4 regions of the Blastococcus sp. SYSU DS1021 genome follow, and region 1 is predicted to be linked to each of the others. Evidence: riboswitches for the same ligand, from Rfam matches in the RefSeq annotation. Region 1 holds a riboswitch; each other region holds the start of a gene.
What was found. A riboswitch is a leader RNA that binds a small molecule or an ion and turns the genes downstream of it on or off. The one in region 1 is predicted to bind cyclic di-AMP.
Positions count from the first base shown of each region.

Region 1 (4,895 bases):
CGCTGACGTTCCTCTCCAACGTGTTCGTCGACCCGGCCACCCTGCCCGGGCCGCTGCAGGCGTTCGTCGACGTCAACCCGATCTCGGTGCTGGCCACGGCGTGCCGCTCGCTGATGGACGGCACGCCGGACGGCGTCGCGATCGGCGTCTCGCTGGCGGTGGCCGCCGCGCTGGCCGCGGTCTTCCTCCCGCTGACCACCCGGCTGTACCGCAGCCGCTGACGCCCGGTGCCCGCCGACGACCCCGCCCGGTTCCCGCCGTCCACGCCGGTGCTCGTGAGCCCGGCCCGGGAGCTCGGGCAGGTGCCCTCTGCATCACTCGTGCCCTGCCCACAGGAGTGGGCAGGGCACGAGTCATGCTGAGATCACCGGGCCGGGAGGCGCGGAGCGGACGGCGCCTGCCGGCAACCGGTGAACCTCGGCGACGAAGCGGCCGGGGTGGATCAACGGCTCGTCCTCACCGCCGTCGGGATCCGGGGTCAGGCGGCCGGCGTCGCCGCCGGCGCCGGGGCGGGCGCGGTCCTCGGGATGGCCAGCCCACCGAGGAGCCCGGCCGCGAGCACCGCGGTGCTCACGCCGAACGCCACCTGGAATCCGGCCACGTCGGTGAGCCAGCCGGCGATCAGGGGCCCGGCGATGGCACCCAGGTCCGCCGACATCTGGAACACCGCGACGACCCGGCCGCCCCGCCCGGCGCTCAGGTCGCCGACCAGGGCCGCCGGGGCGCTGGCGAGCAGCGAGGCGGCGAGCCCGAAGACGGCCATGGACAGCAGGAAGGCCCAGAGGACGGGCGGCAGGACCAGCACCGCCATGGCCGCCGTCGCCAGCGCCGCGCCCACGATCAGCGAAGGCCGGCGTCCCCAGCCGTCCACCAGTCGGCCGGATCGGAGCAGGCCGAGCGCCTGCGCGACCGAGCCGACGAGCAGCCCGGCCCCCGCCCAGGCCACGGTCCGGCCCAGCTCCTCGGTGACGTAGAGCGGCACCAGGGAGTTGCGGACGCCGAACAGCACCCAGCCGACGCCGAAGTTGGCCAGCAGCGCGGCCAGGTAGACCCGCGAGCGCAGCGCGCTGCCCAGCCGGACCGGGCCGGCGTCGAGGTCGGGGCCGGCGGCGTCACCCGCCGGGGGCGCGGCCGGGTCGGGCTCGGCGGTGCGCAGCAGCGCGACGCCCACCGCACCGGCCACCAGCAGGAACCCGGCGTAGAGGAAGAACGGCAGCCGGGGGGAGAGCTCCGCCAGCAGCCCGCCGGCGGCCGGCCCGGCGATGCCGCCGAGGATGAAGCCGCCCTGCCAGGTGGCCGCGGCCCGCCCGCGGTGCGACGGCGGGGCCACCCGCAGCAGCAGCGAGAGCGCCGCGACGGTGAACATGGCGCTGCCGATCCCGCCGGCGGCCCGCAGCCCGAGGAAGAGCGGGAAGGACCCGGCCAGCCCGGCGAGACCGGTGGTGACGGCGACGACCACCAGCCCGGAGGCGAGCACGAGCCGCTCGCCGAACCGCTCGACCAGGGTGCCGCCGCTGAAGGCGGAGACGAAGCGGAAGAACGCGAAGGCGCTGACCGCCAGCCCGACGGCGGTGGTCCCGACCCCGAAGTTGCGGGCGAACAGGGGGATCGCCGGGGCGACGATGCCGAAGCCGAGCGCCACGACGAAGGCGATGACCGCCAGGACCCTGACCTCGCGGGGCAGCTCGCCCCGTGTCCCCACCCGCACGAGAGGCGATCGTCGCACGTGCGGTGGCCCGACACGCACGAGACACCCGGGGGGGGGGGGGGGGGGGGGGGGGGGGGGGGGGGGGGGGGGGGGGGGGGGGGGGGGGGGGGGGGGGGGGGGGGGGGGGGGGGGGGCGGACCGCCCCGCGCGCCCGGGTGTCTCAGCCGGCGGTCGTCAGCCGGCGATCCGCCGGGCGCTGTTGTAGCCGCCCATCGAGTCGATCGACGCGACCTTCACCGGGACACCGGACGTGGCGGCGTGCACCATCTGGCCGTTGCCGATGTAGATGCCGACGTGGCTGACCGGGCTGTAGAAGAAGACCAGGTCACCCGGCTGCAGGGCGGAGCGGGAGACCGGCGTCCCCATGGTCGACTGCATGCGGCTGGAGTGCGGCAGGCTGATGCCCGCGGCCGCATAGGCGTACTGCACCAGGCCCGAGCAGTCGAAGGCGTTCGGGCCGGCGGCCGCCCACACGTAGGGGTCGCCGATCTGGGCCATGGCGGTGTTCACCGCGGTCTGCGCCGCGCCGCTGCCGCCGGACACCGGCGCGGGCGGCGCGGGGGCGGGGGCCGGGGCGGGGGCCGGGGCGGGAGCCGGAGCGGGAGCCGCGGCTGCGGGAGCCGGGGCGGCGGGAACCGGGGCGGCGGCCGGCGCCTCCTCGGCGGCCTGGGCTGCCTGGGCCGCGGCGGCCTCCTCGGCGGCGTGCCGCTCGGCGGCGGCGCGGGAGGCTCGCTGCTCCTCGGCGCTCAGCCGGTCGAAGTGCGCCTGGTAGACGGCGATCTCCTCGTCGAGGCGCGCCCGCTCGGCGTTCACGCGGTCGACCTGCGCCTGGGCGTCCGCCGCGGCCCGCTCGGCGTCCGCACGGGCGCGCTCGGCGTCCTCGCCGGCGGTCCGGGCCTCCCCGAGCACGCCGTTGTTGTGGGCGGCGATCGTGTCGAGCAGGCCGACCCGGTCGATCAGCTCCGTGGGCGAGCCGCTGGTCAGCATCGCCGTCACGGTGTCCAGCCGGTCACCGGTGTACGCGCTGCGGGCCACCGTGCGGACGCGGTCCTGCGCCTGGGCCAGGGCGGCCTGCGCGGCGGTGAGCTCCTCGGCGGCCGCGTCGGCGGACGCCTGCGCCGCCTTGAGGTGCTCGCGGGTCTCGTTGAAGCGCTCGGTGAGCACCTCCAGGTCGTGCGCGCGGGCGGCGACGAGGTCCGCGGCCTCCTGGGAGGTGGCCGGCTCGGGGTCGGCGACGGCGGGGAGCGGCGCCAGGACGACGCCGCCGGCGGCCACGAGGGCCAGCAGGGCCCGCCGTCCGGTGATGCGGCGGTGGGCAGGGCTGAGCGAACTCGCCATGTTCGGCGGGTCTTCCTTTCTTCCACGGCCGCCTACCGGGTTAGCTGACGGGTTCGGGCGGGAAGTCGCCCGGCGGCGGACGGCCCGTGCGGGCCGCTCGTCGCTTCACCCCAGGTGGTGCGTTGGGTCCCCGGTCCGGGTGCCGGACGGATCCGGCGGGTGGTTCGGCGGCGTCCGGGCGGCTGTCACGGGTCGAGTGACGAGAGGGTCCGTCCGGACGGGCCCACGCTAGGTGCCGATCCGGCGGATCACCATGCCTGGGGACGACTTCGTCCAGCACCGTGGCCGACAGTCCGGCGGGCGTTCACGCCCAGTCACCGACGCGCCGAGACACGCCCGCGGTCGGCTGACGTGAGGTGGACCACCTCACCGACGACCCAGACCGCCGGGGGGCGGACTGCGTGCTCGGTGAGGGTGGCCGGGAGGTCGGCCAGGGTGGTGCGCAGCGACCGCTGGGTGGGGGTGGAGCCGTCGGTGACGACCGCGACCGGGGTGTCGGGTGCGCGGCCGTGCTCGACGAGGGCGGCGGCGATGGCGGGGGCGGTGTCGACGCCCATGAGGACGACGAGGGTGCCGCGCAGTGCGCCGAGGGCGGTCCAGTCGACCAGTGACTGGGGGTGGCCGGGGGGCAGGTGGCCGGAGACGACGACGAACTCGTGGGTGAGGCCGCGGTGGGTGACCGGGATGCCGGCGAGGGCGGGGACGGCGACGGCGCTGGTGATGCCGGGCACGACCTCGACGGGGATGCCGGCGTCGGTGCAGGCCTGGACCTCTTCGAAGCCGCGGCCGAAGACGAAGGGGTCGCCGCCCTTGAGGCGCACGACGCGGCGGCCGGCGCGGGCGTGGGTGATCAGCAGGTCGTTGATGGTCTCCTGGGCCATCGAGCGGCCGCGCGGCAGCTTGGAGGCGTCGACGACCTCGACCTCGGGGGGGAGCGAGGCGAGCAGTGGCTGGGGGCCGAGGTGGTCGGCGACGACGACGTCGGCGGTGGCCAGCGCCTGCCGGCCGCGGACGGTGATCAGCCCCGGATCACCCGGGCCGCCACCGACGAGGACGACCCGCCCCGGCCCGGTGTCGGAACGGCGGACCGGCAGGGTGCCGTCGGCGACCCCGGCGAGGACCGCGTCGCGGAGCCCGGCCGCCGCCCGGGGGTCGGCCGCGTCGTGGACCGCCAGCACGAGGTCGCCGGCGCGGCCGGTGACGGGCAGCTCGGCGCCGGCCCGCGCACCGTCGGTGCGGGCGCAGAAGATCCGGTGCCGGTCGGCGTCCCGGGCCACCGCGGTGTCGACGTCGGGATCGCCGGTCGCGGCCAGCGCGAACCACGCCCCGGCGAGATCCCCGGCGGCGTAGCGCCGCGGCCACCACTCCAGGTGCCCGGCGGTGGCGGCCGACTCCAGCGCCGGCGTCAGGCCCGGGCTGACCACCGTCACCTCCGCGCCGGCGGCGAGCAGGCCGGTCACCCCGCGGTGCGCGGCCGTACCCCCGCCCACGACGATCACGCGCCGGCCGGCCAGCCGCAGCCCGACCGGGTGCACGCCGTCGCCGGTGGGCTGGGTGGTCACGGGTCCTCCTGCTGCATCGGTGGGGGTGGTCCGGTGCGGGTCGGCGGTCGGGTCCGGCGGCCGCGCGACGGCGACGGTCACCCGGCCGCGCACCGTCTTCCCGACCTCGAGCACCCCGCCCCCGAGGAGCGCCGCCGCCTCGGCGACCGACGGGGTGCCCACCCGGTCGGCGACCGCGCCGGACGGTGCGGGCACGCGCACCCCGGCCAGCGCCTCGGCCGGGTGACCGGCGAGCGGCCAGCCGCGCCGGGCGGCGGCGTCCACCAGCCCCGGCTCGCGCACGCGCG
Region 1 covers NZ_JBJHAL010000015.1:52,600-57,494, reverse strand. Annotated here, with positions in the region: gene ACI8AP_RS12730 (ABC transporter permease) at 1-221, shown strand, start outside; gene ACI8AP_RS12725 (MFS transporter) at 479-1,708, opposite strand; gene ACI8AP_RS12720 (C40 family peptidase) at 1,883-3,046, opposite strand; cyclic di-AMP (ydaO/yuaA leader) riboswitch at 3,061-3,214, opposite strand; gene cobA (uroporphyrinogen-III C-methyltransferase) at 3,361-4,895, opposite strand, start outside.

Region 2 (4,895 bases), on a different contig from region 1:
GGGTGCCGCCGGGTGTCGTCGAGGGCCCGGCCGTGGAGGCAACCCCCGAGCTCCTGCTCGACGCCGCCGCCGGCCGGGTGAACCCGGTACCGGCGGTGGCCCGCCGCAGACTGAAGGTCCACGACGTGCCCGGGCTCCTGCAGCTGGCGCCGATCGTCCAGCAGGTGCCGGGCATCCCGGGCGGACCGATCCTTCAGCTGGCCGCCCGCACCGTGGGCGGGGCCGGCGGCGCGCTGGGGCGGTTCTTCGGCGGGCGCTGACCCGCGTCCTCGCCCACCTGCTCGCCGGTGCGGGATCGGTACCTCGACACGGCCGCACCGGCAAGCAGCAGCAGCACCAGCACGACGACCACCGGGGCGACCGTGGCGGTCGGCATCCAGGCGACGACCGCGCCGGCCGAGGCGCCGGCGCCCACTTGCAACACCGTGCCGGGTACCAGTCCGACGGCGGTGGCGACGCCGTAGGTCAGCGGCCGTACAGCGCTCAGGCCCGCCGCGTAGTTGACCAGGACGAAGGGCACCATCGGGACCACCCGGCTCAGCACCACCGCGACGAAGCCCCGGTCGCTGGAGAACCGGTCCACGCGGCCGAGCCGCGGCCCCGCCAGCCGCTCCACGGCCGGGCGACCCAGGCCCCGCGCGAGCCAGAACGCACCGGTCGCCGCCAGGAAGGCACCGGTGTAGGCGACCGCGAAGCCCGCGCCGAACCCCAGGACCGCTCCGGTCAGCGCCGCCAGCACCGACCGTGGGACGGGCGCGAGCAGGACCACCCCCTGCGCGGCGATCAGCAGCAGCCACGTCCGGAGGCCGCCGCCGTCGGCCCACGAGCGGACCTGCGCCAGGGTGGGCACGTCGACGGCGAGGGCGGCGACCACGCCGGCCGCGAGCAGCGCGACGAGGAGCCACGCCCGCAGCCACGGGCTCGCCCCCGCCGTCGTCCGCACGTGCTCATCCTGACCGATGGCGTCAACCAGCCTCAGCCGCAGCTGCCGCCGAGGGTGATGCCGCGCTGGGCCAGCCACGGCACCGGGTTGGACCGGTTGGCGTACAGGCCACCGAGGTGCACCTCGAAGTGCAGGTGCGGGCCGGTGGACTGGCCCCGGTTGCCCACCTCGGCGATCTGCTGCCCACCGCTGACGACCTGGCCCGGCGAGACGAAGAACTGGTTCACGTGCCCGTAGACGGTGATGGCCCCGTCGTGGTGCTGGATGGCGACGGCGAGGCCGAACCCGCTGGCCGGCCCGGCCTGCAGCACGACCCCGGGCTCCGGCGTGAAGATCGGGGTGCCGATCGGCGCGGCGATGTCCACGCCGAGGTGCTGGGTACCCCACCGGCTGCCGTAGCAGGAGGTGACCCGCCCCTGGGTGAGCCGGCCGGCCCCGGCGGTCGCGGGAGCCGCCGCCACGGCCGCCTGCTCGGTGGCCTGCTGCTCGGACCAGGCGGCGACGGGGTCGGCCGTGCCGCGGAGGCTGAGCATGCGGATCTCCGCCTCGCGCAGCTGCTCGTCCAGCGCCGCCTTCTCGGCGGTGAGCGCATCGAAGTCGGTCTGCGCGGCCGCGAGGAGGGCGTCGACCTCCGCCTGCATGCCCTGGGCCTTGCGCGCTGCGGCATCCCGCTCGGCGACGGCGGCCTTCGCCTCCTGGTCGAGCCGGGCCTCGCGGGCCTCGGCCACCCGCAGGTCCTCGAGCACCTGCGCGCGATCCTCACCGAGGAGGTCGAGCGTCGCGGCCTGCTGGAGGAGCTCCCCCGGGCCGTCGGCGTGCAGCACCATCTCCAGCTGCTTCATGGACTTGTCGCTGCCCATGTAGGCCTCCCGGCCGAGGGCGGCTACCTCACCCTGGGTACTCGCCACGGCCTCCCGGACGGCGGCGAGCTCGGCGGCGATGGCGTCGGCGTGCTCGCGGGCGCGGTCGAGCTCGGCCTGCGCGGCGAGCACGGCGCCGCTGGCCTCCTCTGCCCGGAGGGTGAGCTGCTGCAGGCGCTCCTCTGCGTCGCGCACGCGCTGCTCGATGTCGGCGACCTCCGCCTCGACGCGGTCATGCTCGCTGCGCGCGTCGCCCGGCGCGGCCGCCGCGGTCGACGTCCCGAGCAGTGCGAGCGCCAGCAGTGCGGTGGCGGCGGTGGCCGCCCGACGGGTGCGGCTGAGGGCCCGGCGCGCGGGCGCGGCCGGGACGTGGTGGCGCAGGTGGTGCGAGGTCGCCAAGGCGACGGTCTCCGTTCCTCTATCCGCCTACCAGGTCAGCTGACGGGTTCGGGCCGGAACATGCCCTACCTGCCTGCCCGTGGTGGCGCAGGCGGGATTCACCCCAGAGAACGTGGGTCCCCGGTCCCCGCGGCGGTGAGGCCGCAGAGTTCGGCGGGGCCCGTCCGAGCCCCCGGGTTTCGGGAGCGGGATCGGATGGGCCGCGAGAGACGGTACAAGCGGATCGTCCGAATGTCACAGGGGGGTAACGGACCTTGTCAGTTCGCCCCACCGGCCCCAGGACGTGGCTGCGGCGCCGCGGCGCCGTCTGGCAGGCTGGCGGGTCCGGGGCGGTAGCTCAGCTGGTCAGAGCATGGGACTCATAATCCCTGGGTCGTGGGTTCGAGCCCCACCCGCCCCACCTCTCCCATGCCAGCGGTGTCGTGCCTGGCGCTCGCGCCTCCCTGTCCGCGTGAGCAAGGACACGGCTCCCAATGGGTGTAGGCGCCTCGGCGTCAGCGGTGCGCCACACCGGCGCCGCGGCCGGAAGGCGACCGGCGCGCCTCTGCACCGCCGCCTTCATGACGTGGCGTAATTGATGCGTGACAGAACGTTCAGCCGTCGTCGGTTCGACCGGTGGTGTCACCGCCGCAGCCCCGGACGCGGCGTCCGAGCGGCATCTGCAGCGCCTGCCCGGCTCCCCTCGAGGGCCGGTCTCGTGCTCGCCGTCGCCACCGCCGTCCTGACCGATGCCGGCGGCGGCGTCCATGCCGCCGACCGCCTCGTCCAGACCCCGCTCGACCTGATCTGAGGACCGACGCCATGAACAAGCGCAACCTGGCCGTCCTGGCGGCCCTGACCCTGATCGGCGGCGCCGGACTCGCCGACGCCGTCCTGGCAGCCCCTCGGCCCGTCACATCGCACACGCAGGCCGCCGCCGTGCTGCTCGCCCCGGCCGATCTCATCGGCGAGGCCGTCGATCAGCGGGCTTCGCTGGACTGGACGGGGGTGCCCGGGGCCCGCGACTACCTCGTCATCGACGTCACCTCCGGCGCCGCCGGTCGCATCGTGGGCTCCACCGGCGCCACCGCCTGGACGTCGCCCCGGCTGCCGCTGTCCACCCCGCGGTACGCCTTCGTGGTCGTGCCGCGGGACCACGCCAAGGTGCAGGGTGAGCGGACGGAGCCGGTGCACATCTACCCCGGCGGCCAGCCGGCCGAGCCGACCACCCCGGCCGAGGCGGCCCCGGTCACCACGACGCCCCCGCCCGAGCCCACCACCACCGAGCCGCCGGCGCCGTCCACGGAGCCCACCACGCCTCCGACGACCACGACGCCGACGACCACGACGCCCCCGCCCGCGACCGACCCCGAGTCCGACCCCGAGCCCGAGCTGCCCGCCGTCCAGCCCACGCGGGTCTGGGGCTACGACGCCACGACGCTGGTCCCCGGCCCCTGGCCCGAGATCCACGCCCTCCGGTCGGACCAGTACGGCACCACCACGGCCAACCCGTACCCCGGCTCGGAGCGCACCGCCTTCTTCACCGTGCAGCGCGGCGACACCGGCTGGAACGGCACGCACGGCACCCTCCGCTCCGAGGTCCGCGACTCGATCGCCGCCTCCGGCGACGTCCGGCCCGGCGACGAGCAGTGGTGGGCCTGGTCCACGTTCTTCCCGGCCGACTTCGACTGGGACGAGCGCGGCCAGTTCCTGATCTACACGCAGTGGCACCAGACGGTGAACTCCGGCAACCCCAACGTGCACTTCTGGTCGGACGTGAACGAGAACCTCATGGTCGACGTCCGGGGTGGCACGGGCGGCAGGACCGCCGGCGACGCGCAGTACGTCCGGACCTTCAACCTCGGCACGATCGACAAGGGCGCCTGGAACGACCACACCGTCCGGTTCATCTGGTCCCCCGACCCGGCGAAGGGCCTCATCGAGGTCTGGCACCAGGGCGAGAAGGTCCTGTCCGAGCGGGTCGCCAACCTGTACGAGGGGCAGTCCGTCTACATCAAGCAGGGCATCTACTCGGCGGCCGGGACCTACCGGACGCACTACCTCCAGCACTCCCCGATCGGCTTCGGCCCGACGCGCGAGTCCGTCGCGTCACTGAACGCGATGGACTGACCTGCTCGGCTCGCCGGGTCCGGCGAGCAGGCCCGACCGTCATGGGGTCGCTGCCCGCAGTCCGGAGCTCTCCGGACTGCGGGCAGCGCGCGGCCCCTGCGGTCGGCGTCTAGGTCACGGCCTCCGCCACCAGGTCGGCCAGGGCGCGGGCGCCCGCCTCCGTCGGATGGACCCCGTCCCGGGTCAGGTCGCGGTCACCCAGCACGCCGGCGAAGTCCACCAGCTCGACGCCCGTCCTGTCCGCCAGCCGGCGGACCGCGGCGTTCAGGGCCGTGGCGTCCGTGTCCGTCCACGGCTGCACCGTCGCCAGCAGCACCGTGCCCGCGGCCTCCTGCCCCAGCCGGACCGCCCGGCGCAGGTTCGCCACCGTCTCCCTCGTCGGCACCCCGAGGCGGAGGTCGTTCGTGCCGGCCTGGATGACCAGGACATCGACCCGCGGCGCGTCGGCCTCCAGACGCCCCAGCACCTCCGCCGCCGTCTCCCCGGCCACGGCCGCGTTCGCGCCGTCGGTGAACTCGTCGGAGCAGACGAGGTGGGAGTACCAGGAGCGGCCGCCGTGGAAGCCGAACCGGGGCTCGCTGTCC
Region 2 covers NZ_JBJHAL010000009.1:69,723-74,617, reverse strand. Annotated here, with positions in the region: gene ACI8AP_RS08890 (maleylpyruvate isomerase family mycothiol-dependent enzyme) at 1-260, shown strand, start outside; gene ACI8AP_RS08885 (TVP38/TMEM64 family protein) at 194-943, opposite strand; gene ACI8AP_RS08880 (murein hydrolase activator EnvC family protein) at 976-2,202, opposite strand; cyclic di-AMP (ydaO/yuaA leader) riboswitch at 2,213-2,368, opposite strand; tRNA gene ACI8AP_RS08875 (tRNA-Ile) at 2,529-2,602, shown strand; gene ACI8AP_RS08870 (heparin lyase I family protein) at 3,004-4,311, shown strand; gene ACI8AP_RS08865 (SGNH/GDSL hydrolase family protein) at 4,421-4,895, opposite strand, start outside.
Region 2: linked by a shared signal. The riboswitch ahead of ACI8AP_RS08880 (murein hydrolase activator EnvC family protein) and the one ahead of ACI8AP_RS12720 (C40 family peptidase) in region 1 are both predicted to bind cyclic di-AMP.

Region 3 (4,895 bases), on a different contig from region 1:
CGGGCCGGCGCGGTCGTGGTGCGCACGCTGCCGGGCGACCAGGTGCTGGCGATCGGCCGCCCGGTCCTCGGCCAGCGGCCCCCTGTCGCCGTCCCGGGGCCGGCCGCGGGGGCGCTGCGGACCGAGTGCGGCAACACCGTCTACCCGCCCAGCTACGACGGAGCCCGCGCATGGGGCGGCTACCCGAACGGCCTCATCCCGCCCAGCGCCATGTGCCCGCTGGGCGTCGGCGGGCACGCGCTGCGCTGCGACGCGGCCGCCGCCTACCGCGCCATGTCGGCGGCCTACGCGACCGCCTTCGGCAGCCCGTTGTGCATCACCGACTCCTACCGGACCTACGCAAGCCAGGTGCGGCTGTACGGGGAGAAGCCGGCCCTGGCCGCGGTGCCCGGCACCAGCAACCACGGCTGGGGTCTGGCGGTGGACCTGTGCGGTGGCGTCGAGACGTTCGGCACCCCGCAGTACGCCTGGATGGCTGCCAACGCCGGCCGGTTCGGCTTCCTGCACCCCACGTGGGCCGATCCGGGCAACGGGCGCGAGGAGCCGTGGCACTGGGAGTTCGCGGGCAGCTGATCCGGCGCGGGCCGTCGGTGGCGCGGCGGAAATGTCGGTGGCCCTTCCTACCGTGCGCAGCAACTCACGGAGGAGAAGAAGCGATGCTCATCGATTGCGACACCTGCACCGCCCGCGGGACCGGCTGCGCCGACTGCGTCGTGACCGTGCTGCTGGGAGCCCCGCCCGGGTGGCAGGGGGGCGACCCGGTCGTCGTGCCGATGACCGGGCGGCCGCGTGGCGGGCCGGCCGCGGCCGCCGAGGACGTCGTCGTGCCACCGCCGGGCGTGGTGGTGGAGTTCGACGAGGTGGAACGCAGCGCCGTGCGCGCGCTGGCCGAGGGCGGCCTGGTTCCCCCGCTGCGGCATCCCGACGGGCACGGCGGGGAGCGGTCCGGACGGCGCACCGGCTGATCGCCGCCGCACCCCGCGGCGAGGGCCGGGTGACCACCCGATCGGGTGAATGCCCAGGTGGGCGGCCAGGCGCCCGTCGCACACGTCTCAGCTGTCCCTGTTTGTCACAGGCGCATCACGGTCGTAGGGTTCCCTCCGTTCGGCCGGGTGGTCGTCATCCATCGATGGATGGCCTCGACCGGACACCGCCTAATCACCGCGTGGCGCGCACCACTGCGCCCGAGGTGTACCGGGGACCCACCGCACTCTGGGGTGAGTTCTCCCGCCGCCGGCTCGCCGGTGGGTGGGGGATAGGGCCAGTCTTCCCAGCCCGAACCCGTCAGCTAACTCGGTCGGCGGTCGAAGTGGAAGAAACGGAGAGCCGCCGCACGTGGCGACCCCTCACGCACTACTGACGCACGCCCCCGAACAACTCCACACCGCCGGCCGGCGCAGCTCCGCCAGCGCCCGCCGCTTCGGACCGCTCCGTTCGGGGCTCCTGGTCAGCGCCGTCGCAGCCCTGACCGTCACCGTCCTCCCGGGTACCGCGTCGGCGGTCCCCGGCACCGCCGACGAGATCGCCGCCCAGGTGGCCGAGGCCAGCCACGAGCTGGAGGTCGTCTCCGAGCAGCTGAACGAGGCGCGCGTCCTCCTCGAGGGCCACCAGCGCGACGCGCAGGCCGCGAGCGAGGCGGTCGCGGAGGCGGAGGGCCGGCTCGGCTCCCTCGACGGCCACATGCGCCGGCTGGCCCGCAGCGTCTACACCGGCAGCGGCATGTCGCCGCTCGACGTCCTGCTGACCAGCACCTCGGCCGACCAGCTGGTCGACCAGCTGGGCACCCTCGACGCCATCGCCGGGCACACCAGCGAGGTGCTCACCGAGGTGTCGCGCGCGGCCGAGGACGCGGAGCAGGCCCGCGACGCCGCCGAGGAGGCCGCGGCGGACGCCCGGCGGACGGTGGAGCAGATCGCCGCCCAGCAGGAGGAGCTCGAGGCGAAGATCGCCGACTACCAGCGCCGGTACGAGGCGCTCACCGCGCCGCAGCAGGAGCAGGTGGCGCAGGCCCACGGTGGTACCGGCCTCCCGGCGCCCACCGGCGCCGTCATCGCGCCGAGCTCGGCCGCCCAGGTGGCGGTGAACACCGCGCTCGCCCAGATCGGCGACCCGTACGTGTGGGGTGCCGGCGGGCCGAACGCCTTCGACTGCTCGGGGCTGACGTCGTACGCCTACGCCGCGGCGGGTGTGATGCTGCCGCACTCCAGCCGGTCGCAGAGCCAAATGGGCAGGCCCGTCTCGCGCGGCGAGCTGCAGCCTGGCGACCTGCTGTTCTTCTACAGCCCGGTGAGCCACGTGGGCATGTACATCGGCAACGGCCAGATGGTGCACGCCTCCACCTCCGGCCAGCCGGTGAAGGTGGCGAGCGTGGACTCGATGGGGAACTACAACAGCGCCCGTCGCATCGCCGGCTGACGGCTCCGGGAGCATCGCAGCGAGGAACGAGGGCCGGTGATCCCGATAGGGGTCGCCGGCCCTCGCGGTCGCTGGCCGGTCAGGTGACCGAGGGCCCGATCCCGAGGACCTCGGGCAGGCCCGGAGGACGGGAACACGGTGAGGGCGGGCCTCGCGACCGGGTCGAGCAGGATGCCGGCCGCCCAGCACGTCCCCGAACCGGGACGGGCCGCTGCGGTTGGCCCGCCTAGGATCGGCCGGGTGAGCGTTCGCCGGGCCGCCCTGGTGGCCGCGGCCCTGCTGGGGATCGCCGTCGTTGTCGTCATCGTCGTCCGCACCCCGTGGGACGTGCTGCCCGAACCGCCCGGAGGGCACACCGAGCCCGACCCGACCGCCGGCCTGGATCCCGCGGCGATCGAGCGCGCGGAGGCCTTCGCCGCCGCCCTGCGACCCGCGTCGCTGCTCTCCCTCGTCCTCGGGCTGGCGGTCTCGGCCGTGCTGGGGCTCACCCCGCTGGGGGCCCGCCTGATGCGGTCGCTGGGGGCGCGGTGGAGGGACCGCTGGGTCGTGCGGGTGGTGCTGGGGGTGCCGGTCCTGCTCCTCCTGGGCCGCGCCGTGACCCTGCCGATCTCCGCCTACGCGGAGTCCGTGCGCACGCGCTACGGCCTGTCCACCCGCGGCTGGGGGCTCTGGCTGCGCGACGTCGCCGTCTCGTGGGCCATCAGCGCGGCGCTGACAGTGGTCGTGGTGCTGGCCTTCCTGTGGCTGGTCCGTCGCGCGCCGCGCACCTGGTGGGCCTGGGGCGGGGCGGCAGTGGCCGGCTTCGTCGTCGTCGGCTCGTTCCTCTACCCGGTGGTCATCGAGCCGGCGTTCAACTCCTTCGAGCCGCTGCCGGCGGGTGAGCTGCGCAGTGACCTGCTGGCGCTCGCCGAGGAGAACGGCACCCCGGTGCAGGACGTGCTGGTCTCCGACGCCTCCCGGCGGACCACGGCGCTGAACGCCTACGTCTCCGGGTTCGGCTCCACCCGGCGCATCGTGGTCTACGACACCGTCCTCGGCGAGCTGCCCGACGCGGAGATCGAGTCGATCGCGGCGCACGAGCTCGGGCACGTCGCCACCGACGACGTCCTCACCGGCACGCTCATGGGCGCGCTCGGCGCGGGCGCGGCGACCGCCCTGCTCGGCTGGTTGCTGATGTGGACGCCGCTGCTGCGCCGCGCCGGGGCGCCCTCGGCCGGCGACCCCCGCGTGGTCCCCCTGCTGCTGTTCCTCGTCGCCGTGGGCAGCCTGCTGGCCACACCCGTGCAGAACCTGGTGTCGCGCCAGGTCGAGGCCCGCGCGGACCTGCACGCCCTCGACCTCACCCGCGATCCGGAGGCCTTCACCGCCATGCAGCAGCGGCTCGCCACGGCCAACCTCGGCGATCCGGACCCGCCGGCGGCCTGGCACTGGTTCTTCGGCAGCCACCCCACGACCGCGCAGCGCATCGCGATGGCCGAGGACTGGGCGCGCCTGGAGGGGCCGTGAGCCGGACGCTCGTCGTCACCAACGACTTCCCGCCCCGGCAAGGGGGCATCCAGACCTTCGTGGCGGCGCTGCTGGAGCGACGGACGCCGGACTCGCTGGTCGTGCTGGCGTCGGACGCACCGGGCTCGGCCGAGCACGACCGATCCCTGCCCTATCCGGTGGTGCGCCGGCCGACCGGGATGCTCCTCCCGACGCGGGCGACCGCCCGCGCGGCCGTGGAGCTGGTGGAGCGGTACGGCTGCGACACCGCGTTCTTCGGGGCGGCCGCGCCGCTGGGGCTGCTCGCGCCCGCGCTGCGCGCCGCCGGGGTCCGGCACCTGGTCGGGGCCACGCACGGCCACGAGACCGGCTGGGTCGCCCTCCCGGGCAGCCGGCAGGTGATGCAGCGGATCGCCACGGGGCTGGACGTCCTCACCTACATCAGCGAGTACACCCGCGAGCGCCTCGCCCCGCCGCTCGGGGGCCGCACCCGGCTGGCCCAGCTCTCGCCCGGGGTCGACGTCGACCGGTTCGCCCCCGGGGTCGACGGGACGGCGGTGCGTGCCCGCCACGGGCTCGGTGACGCACCGGTGGTCGTCTGCGTCTCCCGGCTGGTCGCCCGCAAGGGGCAGGACGTGCTCGTGGCGGGGTGGCCGCGGGTGCTCGCCCGTCACCCGGGGGCCCGGTTGCTGCTGGTCGGTGGTGGGCCGGACGAGGGCAAGCTGCGTCGTGCGATCGCCGCCCGCGGCCTGCAGGGCTCCGTCGTGCTGACCGGCCCGGTGGACCACGACGAGCTGCCGGCGCACTACGCCGCCGGAGACGTGTTCGCCATGCCCTGCCGCACCCGGCGCGGGGGACTCGACGTCGAGGGCCTCGGCATGGTCTTCCTCGAGGCCGCGGCCTGCGCCCGCCCGGTCGTCGCGGGCACCTCGGGCGGTGCGCCGGAGGCGGTGCGCGACGGCGTCACCGGGCACGTGGTGGACCCGCGGTCACCG
Region 3 covers NZ_JBJHAL010000013.1:93,688-98,582, reverse strand. Annotated here, with positions in the region: gene ACI8AP_RS11815 (D-alanyl-D-alanine carboxypeptidase family protein) at 1-573, shown strand, start outside; gene ACI8AP_RS11810 (hypothetical protein) at 657-965, shown strand; cyclic di-AMP (ydaO/yuaA leader) riboswitch at 1,142-1,318, shown strand; gene ACI8AP_RS11805 (NlpC/P60 family protein) at 1,336-2,415, shown strand; gene ACI8AP_RS11800 (M48 family metallopeptidase) at 2,656-3,921, shown strand; gene ACI8AP_RS11795 (glycosyltransferase family 4 protein) at 3,918-4,895, shown strand, end outside.
Region 3: linked by a shared signal. The riboswitch ahead of ACI8AP_RS11805 (NlpC/P60 family protein) and the one ahead of ACI8AP_RS12720 (C40 family peptidase) in region 1 are both predicted to bind cyclic di-AMP.

Region 4 (4,895 bases), on a different contig from region 1:
GCTACGTCCAGCGCAGCCTCGCCGGCCTGCCGCAGCAGGGGCGCCGCACACCCTGGCGGCTGCACCAGAACTACCTGCGGGACGTCGCCATGATGCGCCGGGGCTCGCTGGAGGACGAGGGCATGACCTTCCAGCCGCGCGTGCCTGCAGCCGCCCACGCGGATCGGGTCGTGGCCTGATGGGGCCCTACGCCTTCGCGGGCGGGACGGCGGTCGTCACGGGCGCCGCCAGCGGGATCGGCGAGGCGCTGGCCGCGCAGCTGGCCGACCGGGGCAGCCACCTGGTGCTGCTGGACCGCGACGCCGACCGGCTGGCGGCGGTGGCCGGGCGGATCGCCGCCGACCACCCGGCCCTGCGGGTGGCGACGCACGTGGTCGACCTGGCCGACGACGAGGCGACAGCGCGGGTGGCCCGGACGCTGGTGGCCGAGCACCCCGAGACCACGCTGCTGGTCAACAACGCGGGGGTCGCCCTGGGCGGTCGCTTCGACCAGATCGGGCTGGCGGACTTCGAGTGGGTCCTGGCGGTGAACCTGCGCGCCGTCGTCCGCCTCACCCACATGCTGCTGCCCGTGCTGAAGACCCACCCCGGCGCCCACGTCGTCAACGTCTCCAGCGTCTTCGGCATCTTCGCCCCGGCCGGGCAGGTCGCGTACGCGACGAGCAAGTTCGCCGTCCGCGGGTTCAGCGAGGCGCTCCGCCACGAGCTCGCCGACGACGGCATCGGCGTCACGGTCGTCCACCCGGGTGGGATCCGGACGCGGATCGCCGAGAGCGCCCGCACCGGCGCGGGCGTCTCGGTGGAGGAGTACGAGAAGGGGCGGGCGCAGTTCACCAAGCTGCTGCGGATGCCGCCGGAGGACGCCGCCGCCCGCATCGTGGCGGCCGTCGAGCGCCGCCGCCCCCGGCTGCTGATCGGCTGGAGCGCCACGGTGCCCGACGTGCTGGTCCGCCTGCTGCCCGGCACCTACTGGCGGCTGATCGCTCGCCGGGCGACCGCGCGGCCGAGGGGCTGAGCGCCGGAAAAGGTATTGCCGGTGCCAGTAGAACGGGGACGTGACCGACCCCTCCTGCCGGATCGTCGAGCTCGGCCCCGACGACGACCTCTTCCCCTCCTGGTGCGAGGTGTGGGCCGCCTCCGGCCGGGCCGCCCGGCCGCAGGACCCGCCCCGGCCGGCGCAGGAGGACGTCGCGCTGGGGCGGGAGCTCGTCGCGCCCGGTGGCTCCCGGGACGGCACCCACCGGGCCGCCCTGGTGGACGGCGCGGTCGCCGGCGCGCTCCGGCTGATCCTCCCGCGCAAGGACAACCCGACGCTGGCGGTGGTGGACCTCGCGGTGCACCCGGCCTCCCGGCGCCGTGGCCTCGGGAGAGCGCTGCTGGCCGAGGCCCGGGTACTCGCCGCCGCGCACGGCCGCAACTCGCTGGTGAGCGAGGTGGACGAGCCCGGCCCCGGGGCGCCGGGCCGCGCCTTCGCCGAGCGGCACGGCTGGTCCTGCGACCTGGTGGAGACCCGCCGGGAACTGGTGCTGCCGGTCGACGAGGACCGGCTGGGGGCGCTCGAGGCCGCGGCCGGCGCCGGGTACGAGATCGTCACCTGGCGGGACCGCACCCCGGACGCGCTGCTGGCCGACCGGGCGCTGCTGGAGCGGCGCATGACCACCGACGCACCCCACGGCGATCTGCCGGTGGGGGAGGAGGAGTGGGACGGGGACCGGATCCGCGAGTACGAGCGGACCCACGTCGCCCGGGGCCGGACGGTGCTCAGCGCGGGCGCGGTGATCGGCGGCCGGCTGGTCGGCTTCACCGACCTGCAGATCCCGCTCGCCCAGCCGGCGCTCGCCCAACAGGGCGGCACGCTGGTGCTCCGTGAGCACCGGGGGCACCGGCTCGGCGCCCGGATGAAGGCGGCCGTGCTGCGGGAGCTGGCAGCGGGGTTCCCCGGCGTCCGGCGGATCAGCACCTACAACTCCGAGGGCAACACGCCCATGGTCGCGGTCAACGAGGCGCTGGGTTTCCGCCCCGCCGGCGCGCTGTCGTCCTGGTCGACCCGTCTCTGAGCCGGGCGGTCCCACCGCCGCCGGCCGCGTGCGGTTGACTGCCGGGGTGGACCGTTCCATCCCTGCGGAGTTCGTCCGCGCCCACACCCGGCCGGTCCGGCCGGACCTGGTGCCCGAGGTGGAGCTGCTGGTCGCCGCCGACGTCGTCGCCCTGTGGGAGGCGATGGAGGCCGAGCACGGGCGCACCTCCACGGACCCGCCGTTCTGGGCCGCGGCCTGGCCGGGCGGCCAGGCGCTGGCCCGCCACGTGCTCGACCACCCCGGCCTGGTGGCCGGGCGCACCGTGCTGGACCTGGGGGCGGGCAGCGGCCTGGTCGCGGTCGCGGCGGTCCTGGCCGGCGCGACCGCGGTGCTCGCCAGCGACGTCGACCCGTTCGCGCTGACCGCGATCGCCGTCAACGCCGAGCGGAACGGCACCCCGGGCATCACGCCCGCCGGCGACGTGCTCGGGGGCGAGCCGCCCGACGTCGCGGTCGTCCTCGCCGGCGACGTCTGCTACGACCGGGAGATGACCGACCGGGTGCTGCCCTTCCTCGAGGCGGCCCGGGCCGGCGGTGCCGAGGTGCTGATCGGTGATCCCGGGCGGGTGTACCTCCCCGAGGACCGGCTGGAAGCGCTGGCGGTCTACGACGTGCCCGACACCGAGCCGTCGCCCACCGGGCCGGTGCCGGTGCGCCGGACCACGGTCTGGCGGCTCCCCTGACGGTCACCTCCCGTTCCTTTTCCCGCCAGGGGATTGTCACGAACGGATAACGCTGGTTACCGTGGGTCCCGCCCGGCCGGTCGTTCTCTCCCCATCCGGGGGAGGTCCGCCGGGCGCCGCCGAGTCGCCCGCCGAGGGCGAGCCGGGGACCCACCGAAGTACTGGGGTGAATCGCGCGCCGGGGCACGTCCTGGCGCGGGTAGGGCCGCTTCCCGCCCGAATCCGTCAGCTAACCCGGTAGGCGGCACGACGGAAGAAACGGAGAGCCGCCGCATGGCGAGCCTGCGGGCCCACCTTGCACGGAACCGCAGCCGGTACGGAGCCTCGCGCGCGCCTTCCCCGCGCTGAGCGCCCGGGCGTACGCCCGACACCGCTGCCCCTCGACCATCCCCGCAGCAGTTCCCGCCGCCGTCGCCGGCCCTGCCGCCCCCTGCCCCTGGAGCAGTTCCTCCCCATGAACCTTCGCGCCACCTCGATCACCCGTGCTCTCCGCCCCACGACCGGGCGCCGTTCGACGAAGACGGTCCGCCGTTCCGCGCTGCTGCTCCTGGCGGTCGCCGCGGCAGGCGGCCTGCTGGCCAACGGCGTCGTCGCCGACGAGCCGGTCGCCCAGGCCGAGCCGGAGCTGGCCTCCGTCAGCGTCGCCGAGCAGCTCGGCATCACCGACGAGACCCCCGCGCCCGACGTGACGGTGGCCGCGGCCGACACCCTCGGCCAGCTGGCCGCGAGCCGCAGCGAGCGCGCGGCCGAGCAGGCCGCCGCAGCGGAGGCGCGGGCCGCGGCCGAGCAGGCCGAGCTGGACCGCCGTGCCGCCGAGGAGGCCGCCCGCCGCGCCGCCGAGGAGGAGGCCGCGCGCAAGGCCGCTGCCGAGGAGGCCGCCCGCAAGGCAGCTGCCGAGGAGGCCGCCCGCGTGCAGGCGGCCCGGGAGCAGGCCGCCCGCACCCCGGCGCCGGCCGCACCAGCCCCGGCCCCGGCCCCGGCTCCGGCTCCTGCCCGGAGCGCTCCCGCGCCGGCCGCCGCGGCCCCGGCCGGCTCCTTCCAGGAGTACGCGATGGGCAAGCTCGGCGGCTCGGGCAGCGAGTTCAGCTGCCTGGAGAGCCTGTGGGGCAAGGAGAGCGGGTGGAACCCGAACGCCCAGAACCCGCGGAGCACCGCCTACGGCATCGCGCAGTTCCTCGACTCCACCTGGGCCGGGACCGGCATCGCCAAGACCTCCGACGGCTACCGGCAGATCGACGCCGGCCTGATCTACATCAACAACCGCTACGGCTCCCCGTGCGGCGCGTGGTCGCACTCCCAGGCCACCGGCTGGTACTGAGCGGGCCTCTGCCCCCGCCCCTCGCCCGCGCGGGGCGGGACCCTGCGGCGAGGCCGTTCCAGCACGTCACCACGCTCGGGTGGTCTTCGGACGGGGGCGTCCCCGCTGAGGCATTGGAGGCTTTACCTGCGTCGTCGGCCCCGAGGACGCAGGTGGAGCTTCCAATGCCCGGGGTCGGCTCAGCGCAGCCGAGCCTCGGCTCCAGGCCTAAGGTCGGTGCAGCGTGCACGGAGGGGGAGCGATGACCGAGGCCGACGACGCCGACCGGACCACCCCGCAGAGCGGGATCGTCGGGCGGTCGATCGACGAGTTCGTGAACCAGTTGCGGTTCTTCTCCGACCGCGCCCGCAACCTCGCCGGGAATGCGACGTCCCGCCTCCCGCTGCCGGCCCTGCCCAGCCCGCCCGGGGCGATGTCGGCGGCCCAGCTGCGCGCCGTCAAGGAGATGGTGACCGCGCAGCGCACCTCGATCGCCGCCATGCGCGCTCAGCTCGACGCGTTCGACCAGCAGCTCGCCGTCTTCGAGCGGATCCTCGACCCCCTGGTCGAGTGGAGCACGACCTGGGCGCGGCTGGAGGAGGCCGTCGGCGACATCGTGCGCCGGGAGCCGCCCGTCGAGCAGTGACGGTCAGCCCGCCAGCGACCTGACGAGCAGCACCGCGCCGGAGAGCAGGCACAGCACCAGGGCGGCGCGGCGCATGGCCGGCAGGGCCAGCCGCCGGCGCAGGGGTCCGGCGAGGAGGAAGCCGGTCAGCACGAACGGCACCAGCCCCGCACCGGTGAGCAGCCCGCCCCCGTCGAGCTCGCCGCCGGCGAC
Region 4 covers NZ_JBJHAL010000028.1:23,548-28,442, reverse strand. Annotated here, with positions in the region: gene ACI8AP_RS17900 (flavin-containing monooxygenase) at 1-179, shown strand, start outside; gene ACI8AP_RS17895 (SDR family NAD(P)-dependent oxidoreductase) at 179-1,015, shown strand; gene ACI8AP_RS17890 (GNAT family N-acetyltransferase) at 1,056-2,057, shown strand; gene ACI8AP_RS17885 (class I SAM-dependent methyltransferase) at 2,104-2,760, shown strand; cyclic di-AMP (ydaO/yuaA leader) riboswitch at 2,878-3,004, shown strand; gene ACI8AP_RS17880 (aggregation-promoting factor C-terminal-like domain-containing protein) at 3,215-4,078, shown strand; gene ACI8AP_RS17875 (hypothetical protein) at 4,320-4,703, shown strand; gene ACI8AP_RS17870 (TSUP family transporter) at 4,707-4,895, opposite strand, start outside.
Region 4: linked by a shared signal. The riboswitch ahead of ACI8AP_RS17880 (aggregation-promoting factor C-terminal-like domain-containing protein) and the one ahead of ACI8AP_RS12720 (C40 family peptidase) in region 1 are both predicted to bind cyclic di-AMP.